One region of the Enterobacter sp. LM3 genome, then DNA from elsewhere that is predicted to be linked to it. Evidence: predicted binding sites of a transcription regulator. Region 1 holds the regulator's gene; each other region holds the start of a gene.
What was found. Region 1 encodes PhoB, which activates phosphate uptake and scavenging genes when phosphate is short. Its sites were predicted from a motif close to CTGTCATAAAACTGNCNNAT; they were not measured.
Positions count from the first base shown of each region.

Region 1 (2,205 bases):
ATCCAGCGTGCCAATATAAATGTCACGAACCGCGTCACTTTTGCTGGCTCCGACGGTCGTCAGATGCCCGGTGGCAATCACCGGGATCGGTTGCTCACCGCGCAGGGTGCAGGCATCGGCATATTGCTGGTGGTAATAGTCGGTGATGCTCTGCAACAGGTGCTGCTGTTTTTCACCACCGGAAAGCCCCGCCTGGCTTTGCACGATATCGCGCGGGCGCAGGAAGGGAACCGGGCACAGCACTGCCCCCGGTGTACCGTCGCGTTTTTTCAGGATCTGCGGGGCGTGTCCGGCGCTGGCGACCACGGTAGTATTGAGGAAGGCCAGAATGTCACGAGATTCATTCAGTGTCGCTACGGAGTCGTGGTTACCGGCGACAATCACCAGATGGCAGCCCGTCTGCTGCAGGTTAACCACGAAACGGTTATACAGTTCTCGCGCATAGCTGGGTGGTGATCCGGTATCAAAGATATCGCCTGCCACAATAATCGCATCCACCTCGTGCGACCGGGCTGTGTCCAGCAACCAGTTCAGGAATGCTTCATGTTCAGCGGCGCGGCTTTTACTGTAAAAATTTTGACCCAGATGCCAGTCCGAGGTGTGAAGTATGCGCATAAGAGATCCGTGGCAAAAAATGGAAAGCAGGATTATAAACTTTCAGGGAACGGAAAATAACCGCTGTAATAAAACAACAGTTTGCCATTTCTGGTGGTAATGTTTTTCATAAATCTGTCATAAATCTGACGCATAATGACGCCGCATTACAAACTTGTAACTTAAATAAGATAAGACAGGGCAAAGTATGGCGAGACGTATTCTGGTCGTAGAAGATGAAGCTCCGATCCGTGAAATGGTGTGCTTCGTGCTCGAACAAAATGGCTTTCAGCCGGTTGAAGCGGAAGATTATGACAGCGCGGTGAACCAGCTGAATGAGCCCTGGCCCGACTTGATTCTGCTTGACTGGATGTTGCCCGGTGGGTCCGGGTTGCAGTTTATCAAGCACATTAAACGTGAAGCGATGACCCGTGACATTCCGGTGGTCATGCTGACGGCGCGCGGTGAAGAAGAAGATCGCGTGCGCGGTCTGGAAACCGGCGCGGACGATTACATTACCAAACCATTTTCGCCGAAAGAGCTGGTTGCCCGCATCAAGGCCGTGATGCGCCGAATTTCACCGATGGCGGTGGAAGAGGTGATTGAGATGCAGGGCCTGAGCCTTGACCCAACCTCACACCGCGTCATGACCGGCGAAAATCCCCTCGATATGGGGCCTACCGAATTTAAACTCCTGCACTTCTTTATGACTCACCCTGAACGCGTATACAGCCGCGAGCAGTTGCTGAATAACGTCTGGGGAACTAACGTGTATGTCGAAGACCGGACGGTTGACGTACATATCCGCCGCCTGCGTAAAGCGCTGGAACTGAGCGGCCACGATCGCATGGTACAGACGGTCCGTGGTACGGGTTATCGTTTTTCTACCCGTTTCTGAACAATGACAGGAGTGTGACGCGTGCTGGAACGTCTGTCATGGAAAAGGCTCGTCTTTGAACTGATCTTATGTTGTATACCGGCCTTCATTCTGGGGGCCTTCGTTGGATATTTACCGTGGTTTCTGCTGGTATCTGTCACCGGGTTGCTGATCTGGCATTTCTGGAACTTACTGCGCCTCTCCTGGTGGCTGTGGGTGGACAGAAGTATGACACCTCCGCCGGGGCACGGAAGCTGGGAACCGCTGCTTTACGGTCTGCACCAGATGCAGATGCGTAATAAAAAGCGCCGCCGTGAGCTGGGCAGCCTGATCAAACGTTTTCGCAGTGGCGCGGAGTCACTGCCGGATGCGGTCATTCTGACCACCGAAGAGGGGACGATCTTCTGGTGTAATGGCCTGGCGCAACAGCTGCTAGGCCTGCGCTGGCCGGATGATAACGGTCAGAACATCCTCAACCTTTTGCGCTACCCGGAGTTCACGCTGTATCTGAAAAAGCGTGATTTTACGCGTCCGCATAACCTGAGGCTCAACAGCGGTCGCCATCTGGAGATCCGCGTGATGCCGTACAGCGAACGACAGTGGCTGATGGTGGCGCGTGACGTTACCCAGATGCACCAGCTGGAAGGAGCTCGGCGCAACTTTTTTGCCAACGTGAGCCACGAGTTACGCACGCCGCTGACGGTGCTGCAGGGTTACCTGGAAGTGATGCAGGA
Region 1 is NZ_JBJURN010000009.1:76,525-78,729, forward strand. Features, by position in the region: gene sbcD (exonuclease subunit SbcD) at 1-615, opposite strand, end outside; gene phoB (phosphate response regulator transcription factor PhoB) at 803-1,492, shown strand; gene phoR (phosphate regulon sensor histidine kinase PhoR) at 1,514-2,205, shown strand, end outside.

Region 2 (2,205 bases), on a different contig from region 1:
CACCAGAATATCGGCGTCGGAGGGTTTACGGCAGCGGTTGATCACATGGTTATTAATACGGTGATCGAGGATCAGCAGTGAACCCTTGGCCGGGAACATGCGGATGGACAGTTCCGCGTATTCTGCAATGTGCTGCCCCCAGATCCCCGCGGCATTGACGACCACGCTGGCATACAACTCGCTGTGTTCCTGATATTGCGTGTCGAAAACGCGTACACCACGGACGGTATTTCCCTGGCGGATCAGTCCCGTTACCTGGTGTCCGGTCAGAATACGCGCCCCGTGCTCGCGGGCATCCAGCATATTGGCGGCGGTCAGGCGAAAGGGATCAACGGTACCGTCAGGGACTTTAACTGCACCGGTCAGCATCGGGTTAACGGAAGGCTCGATACGACGCGCGAGGGCAGGGTCGATAGCTTCAGCCTGAATACCCGCCGCGCGGCACGCGGTTATAAACGTCGACTGAAATGCCAGGTCGTCTTCGGGAAGCGTGATGAACAGACCGTCGGTCGGCTCGATGCAGTGGCGGGCGATGCGTCGGAGGATTTGGTTTTCGGCAATGCACTCGCGTGCGGATTCGCCATCGGTGACGGCATAGCGTGCGCCGCTGTGCAGCAGGCCATGATTGCGTCCGGTTGCACCCGTCGCAATATCATGACGTTCCAGAAGCGTAACGCTTAACCCGCGCAGTGCGCAATCACGCGCGATCCCGGCACCGGTCGCACCACCACCAATGATAATCACATCGCTGTAGCGAGGATCGTGAATTGTCATTGTCTTCCCTCGTGTTCGTTTTTTTACCATTTAGCCACATCAAAACTGTGGTTTGTTTGATTTCGAACATAATCGAGCGCAATTCGAAAGTGGAACGTGATTTCATGCGCTTTTTTGCGCGTATTGTCATATTTCTGTAACAATCTGTGCGTTGATTCACAGTAACAATCACTGTGATTTCTTAACATCGCCGCCTCTCTGGAGTCGTGGGGCAGTTAAACCCCCGAAAATTCAATACATAGGCCACGGAGGCTGTCATGCTCAGTATCTTCAAACCTGCGCCGCATCAGGCGCGTCTGCCAGAGGCAGAAATAGATCCGCTTTACCGCCGTCTGCGTTGGCAAATCTTTCTCGGGATTTTCTTCGGCTATGCGGCGTATTACCTCGTACGCAAAAACTTTACGCTTGCCATGCCGTATCTGGTGGAGCAGGGCTTTTCACGTGGCGATCTGGGGTTCGCGCTGTCGGGGATCTCTATCGCGTACGGTTTTTCTAAATTCATCATGGGCTCTGTGTCGGATCGCTCGAATCCGCGCGTGTTCCTGCCAGCCGGTCTGATTCTGGCGGCAGCGGTGATGCTGTTTATGGGCTTTGTGCCGTGGGCGACCTCCAGCATCGCCATTATGTTCGTGCTGTTGTTCTTATGCGGCTGGTTCCAGGGAATGGGATGGCCACCCTGCGGGCGTACGATGGTGCACTGGTGGTCGCAGAAAGAGCGTGGCGGCGTGGTGTCCGTGTGGAACTGTGCCCATAACGTGGGCGGGGGCATTCCGCCACTGCTGTTCCTGCTGGGGATGGCCTGGTTTAACGACTGGAAAGCCGCACTCTATATGCCAGCCTTTGGCGCGGTCGTGGTGGCGATTTTTGCCTTTGCGATGATGCGTGACACGCCGCAGTCCTGTGGCCTGCCGCCGATTGAAGAGTACAAAAACGACTACCCGGATGATTACAGCGAACAAAATGAAGAAGAGCTGACGGCAAAACAGATCTTCATGAAGTACGTGCTGCCAAACAAACTGCTGTGGTACATCGCAGTGGCTAACGTGTTCGTTTACCTGCTGCGTTACGGCATCCTCGACTGGTCGCCGACCTACCTGAAAGAAGTGAAACACTTCGCGCTGGATAAATCCTCCTGGGCCTATTTCCTGTATGAATATGCCGGTATTCCGGGCACGCTGATCTGCGGCTGGATGTCGGACAAAGTCTTCAAAGGCAACCGCGGTGCGACGGGCGTCTTCTTTATGACCCTGGTGACCATTGCCACCGTCGTTTACTGGCTCAACCCGGCGGGTAACCCGGGCGTGGACATGGCCTGTATGATTGTCATCGGCTTCCTGATTTACGGCCCGGTTATGCTGATTGGTCTGCACGCGCTGGAGCTGGCTCCGAAAAAAGCGGCTGGCACGGCGGCAGGTTTTACCGGCCTGTTCG
Region 2 is NZ_JBJURN010000004.1:41,392-43,596, reverse strand. Features, by position in the region: gene glpA (anaerobic glycerol-3-phosphate dehydrogenase subunit A) at 1-774, opposite strand, end outside; gene glpT (glycerol-3-phosphate transporter) at 1,032-2,205, shown strand, end outside.
Region 2: the regulator PhoB is predicted to act here: its motif matches at 898-917, upstream of glpT (glycerol-3-phosphate transporter).

Region 3 (2,205 bases), on a different contig from region 1:
AACCGCTCAGTTCCACCCCTTTGGTGAGCATCATTAAGCCGCTCAGGGTAATTATCGTACGCCAGTCAATTACCGCAGGCCAGGTCTGTGGCGCGAACGGTACAAAAGCACTCAGCCCTGCACCAATAATTAATAAAAGATGAAAAAAACGATCGCGAGCCAGTGCCTGGAGTCCGGGAAGCCTCATTCTGCAGAAATCCCGGCGTTGAGTGTAAATTCGCGGAATTTCGCCAGCGTCTCTTCACTGACATGGTGCTCTATTCCTTCCGCATCACGACGGGCAATTTCCGGGCTGACGCCCAGCACCAGCAAAAAATGCTCGACGATTTGATGGCGCTCACGGCTCTCCTGCGCCAGCTTTTCCCCTTCCGGCGTCAGGAATACACCGCGCCAGGGGATCATTTCAATTAAGCCCACAGATGCCAGCCGTTTTAACATCTTGGCAACGGTGGGTTGCGAGACACCCAACCTGGCCGCCATATCAACCTGACGGGCTTCCCCCACTTCACGGATCAAATCGGAAATCAGCTCGACATAATCATCGATCAGTTCACGCCGGTGCGCTTCACGTACCTGGCGAAAACCTTCGACATGTTCTTCGACATTCACCAGTTGCGTCGTTTTTATTATTGTTGGCTTACCTGCGCGACGGTTCATTGCACTTCCTCAGTAGGGTGACGCTTCCAGCGCCCGGAATCGAGAACACACATTGTAAACCATCACTTCACAAGCACAAAAAATTAACGAAATAGCCATAGCTATAAAATATAGCCTGTGCTATATCTGTACGTAATGCAGTCACCTTTCACGGATCGAAGGGGTCAAAAATCAGGAGGTCTTATGAATGAATTCAAGAGGTGTATGACCGTGTTTACTCACTCTCCTTTTAAAGTACGCTTAATGCTGCTGAACATGCTGTGCGATATGTTTAGTCAGAAACCGCATCAGGACGATAAACCTTCCCACTAAGCGGCGTCGCGGTACGCCGCTTCATTTTTCCGTCATAATTCTTCCGTAAACTGGCTCCAGGCCGCGTAATTCCCGATCTTTTTCACGGATTTGCAATCCCCTTCGCAAAACATCTGCTTAGCAACTGTTGACCTTAGTTAACGCTCGCACTATCTTCTTGCTGCCCTGCACAATTTGCGGCTCGCTGAAGCGGACCCTCATTCCCTCTCCACGCACTGTCAGGCAGGTTTTGACCCTCGACGCCAGGGTGAGCACATGGCGTTTTCATGCATGATAGTGACCTATGAATTTAACCCTGAAAGAAACACTTGTTACCCGCAGCCGGGCCTTAAGCCCGTGGACGGGGTTCTACTTTCTGCAATCGTTGCTGATTAACTTTGCGCTGGGCTATCCTTTTAGCCTGCTCTACACCGCGGCCTTCACCTGCATACTGCATTTACTGTGGCGGAGCGCTCCGCGCGTGCAGAAAACGTTAATCGGGCTCTGTTCGCTGGTCGCCGCCTTCTATTTCCCGTTTGGCCAGGCCTATGGCGCGCCAAACTTTAATACCTTGCTGGCACTACACTCGACCAATATGGAAGAGTCGACAGAGATCCTGACGATCTTCCCGTGGTACAGCTATGTGGTTGCCCTGTTCATCTTCGCGCTTGGCGTTATTGCCGTTCGCCGCAAAGCGGAAGAGAAAAAAACATGGAGCAAAATTGAACACCTGTGTCTGGTATTCAGTATCGCCACTATTTTTGTCGCCCCCGTGCAAAATCTTGCCTGGGGAGGTGTATTTAAGCTGAAAGATACCGGCTATCCGGTATTCCGTTTTGTAAAAGACGTCGTCGTCAACAATCAAGAGGTTCTCGACGAACAGGCACGCATGGCCGAGCTTTCCACAATGAAAGACACCTGGAACGTGCTGGCCGTAAAACCGAAGTACCACACCTATGTCGTGGTGATCGGCGAAAGCGCACGCCGCGATGCGATGGGCGCGTTTGGCGGACACTGGGACAACACGCCGTTTGCGAGTACGGTCAATGGCACCCTGTTTACCGATTATGTGGCGGCCAGCGGCTCGACGCAGAAATCACTTGGCCTGACGCTGAACCGCGTGGTCGATGGTAAACCGCAGTACCAGGATAACTTTGTCACTCTGGCTAACCGTGCAGGTTTCCAGACATGGTGGTTCTCCAACCAGGGTCAAATTGGCGAATACGATACGGCCATCGCCAGTATTGCAAAGCGTGC
Region 3 is NZ_JBJURN010000001.1:285,986-288,190, forward strand. Features, by position in the region: gene ACJ9N4_RS01295 (SLC13 family permease) at 1-187, opposite strand, end outside; gene mntR (manganese-binding transcriptional regulator MntR) at 184-657, opposite strand; gene mntS (manganase accumulation protein MntS) at 841-969, shown strand; gene ACJ9N4_RS01310 (phosphoethanolamine transferase) at 1,253-2,205, shown strand, end outside.
Region 3: the regulator PhoB is predicted to act here: its motif matches at 999-1,018, upstream of ACJ9N4_RS01310 (phosphoethanolamine transferase).

Region 4 (2,205 bases), on a different contig from region 1:
CACCCATTTCACCACCTCAATAAAAACGTTCATTTTACCACTGGCGCGAAGGAAGGAAATCACCTTTAGAAAAAATGCGTGCTACCACGGAATAAACTTATTGATTGCGCAAACGCCACTAAAAAACTGTACATCCTGATCGCACATCACATTGATAGTCTGCGTCCACAGCACTACACATGCTATCAGCACAATAATCAGAATTATCCAGCGTATTTTTTTCACTCCACACTCCGTCTTAAGGCCTGAAGTTACCAGGTTATCACGCTTATCTTAAACAGGGACTAACTGTAACTTCATCAAGCTCTTTTCAGAATCATGTACTTGTTTCATTACGTAAACAGGTTACGCTTAAGAGCATGACAACGAAGAAAAAGAGGCAATGATGCGTTTAATCATTCGAACCCTTATTGCGCTGGCCGTGCTATGGACTGGCCTTCTGCTAACCGGTTACGGTGTCCTTGTGGGCAGCACCGAAAACGCGGCTGGGTTAGGTATCCAGTGCAAATACCTGACAGCCCAAGGTGTAAGCACAGCACAGTATCTGCATTCTGACAGCGGTATTTTCGGGTTATCGAATTGTCCGGTGTTCCGTAAAATGACCGTCGTGGTCGATAACGGGTAACACTCTGCCAGACGTAACCATAAAAAACGCCGCAAAAAATGCGGCGTTTTTTATTCTCAACGACGGTTAAAACGGATAGTCGTTGTAACCCATCTGCTCAGAAATTTTGCGCGCAGCGGTATGAAGAATAGCAACATATTCACGCAGACGCTCTTCCGAGAAACGCAGCGTCGGGAAGGAGATACTCAGCCCCGCAATGACAACGCCAAAACGGTCGAATACAGGAACACCGATACAGCGCAGCCCTTCTTCCTGCTCTTCATTATCTTCGCCATAACCCTGCTCACGCACTTTATCGAGCACGACCATTAGCTCATCAGTATTAGTAATGGTTCGCTCAGTGCTGCGCTTGTATTCCACGCCTTCGAGGATCTGTTTCACCTCTTCACGGTCACGCCATGCCAGCAGAACTTTACCAATTGCAGTGCTATACAGTGGGTTACGGCGGCCAATGCGCGAATACATGCGCAGGCTGTACATGGAGTCAATTTTATGGATGTAAACAATGCTGTCTTCATCCATCGCCCCCAGGTGGATGGTCTCTTTCGTCAGGCGGGAAATTTCACGCATCTGAATATCTGCGCTACGGATCAGATCAACGTTTTGCAGCGCGCGGGCACCTAATTCGAACAGTTTTAGCGTCAGAGAATACTTTTCAGATTCGCCTTCCTGTGCAACATATCCCAGGGACTTCATGGTTTGTAAAAAGCGATAAACAGTGCTTTTCGACATCATTACACGCTGTGATAACTCTGTAATACCTATTTCACGCTCTTCTCCGAGCGCCTGTAAGATGCCGAACACCTTCAACACGGAAGAAACAGAATCTGGCTGCTTATCCAAATCTGCGATTGCCATTTATCACCTCATAGAGAGTGTTTTATAAAAATCAGAACCTGTTTTTATTATAAATTCCCGTCATGTTACCTGCAATCAATCCCCGTTTGCTTCGTTACAAATCTGCTGCATAAAGAGGCATTAATAATGCTAAAATAGTTACCATGAGAATAATTTCACACTGAGCTTTTCACTCGTAATGGAAAAAAACCTTTCCGATGGTCTGCCTTTGCCCCAGCGATACGGCGCTATTGCGACAATTATCATCGGTATTTCGATGGCCGTCCTTGACGGTGCAATTGCCAACGTTGCCCTGCCAACCATTGCCAGCGACCTTCATGCTTCTCCCGCCAGCTCCATCTGGATCGTCAACGCCTACCAGATGGCGATTGTTGTTTCCCTGCTCTCACTCTCTTTTCTGGGTGATATGTTCGGTTATCGCCGGATCTACCAGTGCGGGTTGGCTGTATTTACGCTAACCTCGCTTTTCTGCGCCCTTTCAGATTCACTGCATACCCTGACGCTCGCCCGAATTGCGCAAGGGTTTGGCGGCGCAGCGTTGATGAGTGTAAACACCGCATTGATTCGTTTAATCTATCCGTCACACCAGTTGGGCCGCGGTATGGGGATCAACTCATTCATCGTGGCCGTATCGTCAGCCGCCGGGCCGACAATTGCGGCCGCAATTCTCTCTGTCGCCTCATGGCAATGGCTGTTTGCGATTAACGTACCGCTGGGCATCG
Region 4 is NZ_JBJURN010000002.1:50,264-52,468, forward strand. Features, by position in the region: gene ACJ9N4_RS02340 (YebO family protein) at 1-7, opposite strand, end outside; gene mgrB (PhoP/PhoQ regulator MgrB) at 82-225, opposite strand; gene ACJ9N4_RS02350 (YobH family protein) at 386-625, shown strand; gene kdgR (DNA-binding transcriptional regulator KdgR) at 692-1,483, opposite strand; gene ACJ9N4_RS02360 (MFS transporter) at 1,662-2,205, shown strand, end outside.
Region 4: the regulator PhoB is predicted to act here: its motif matches at 1,575-1,594, upstream of kdgR (DNA-binding transcriptional regulator KdgR).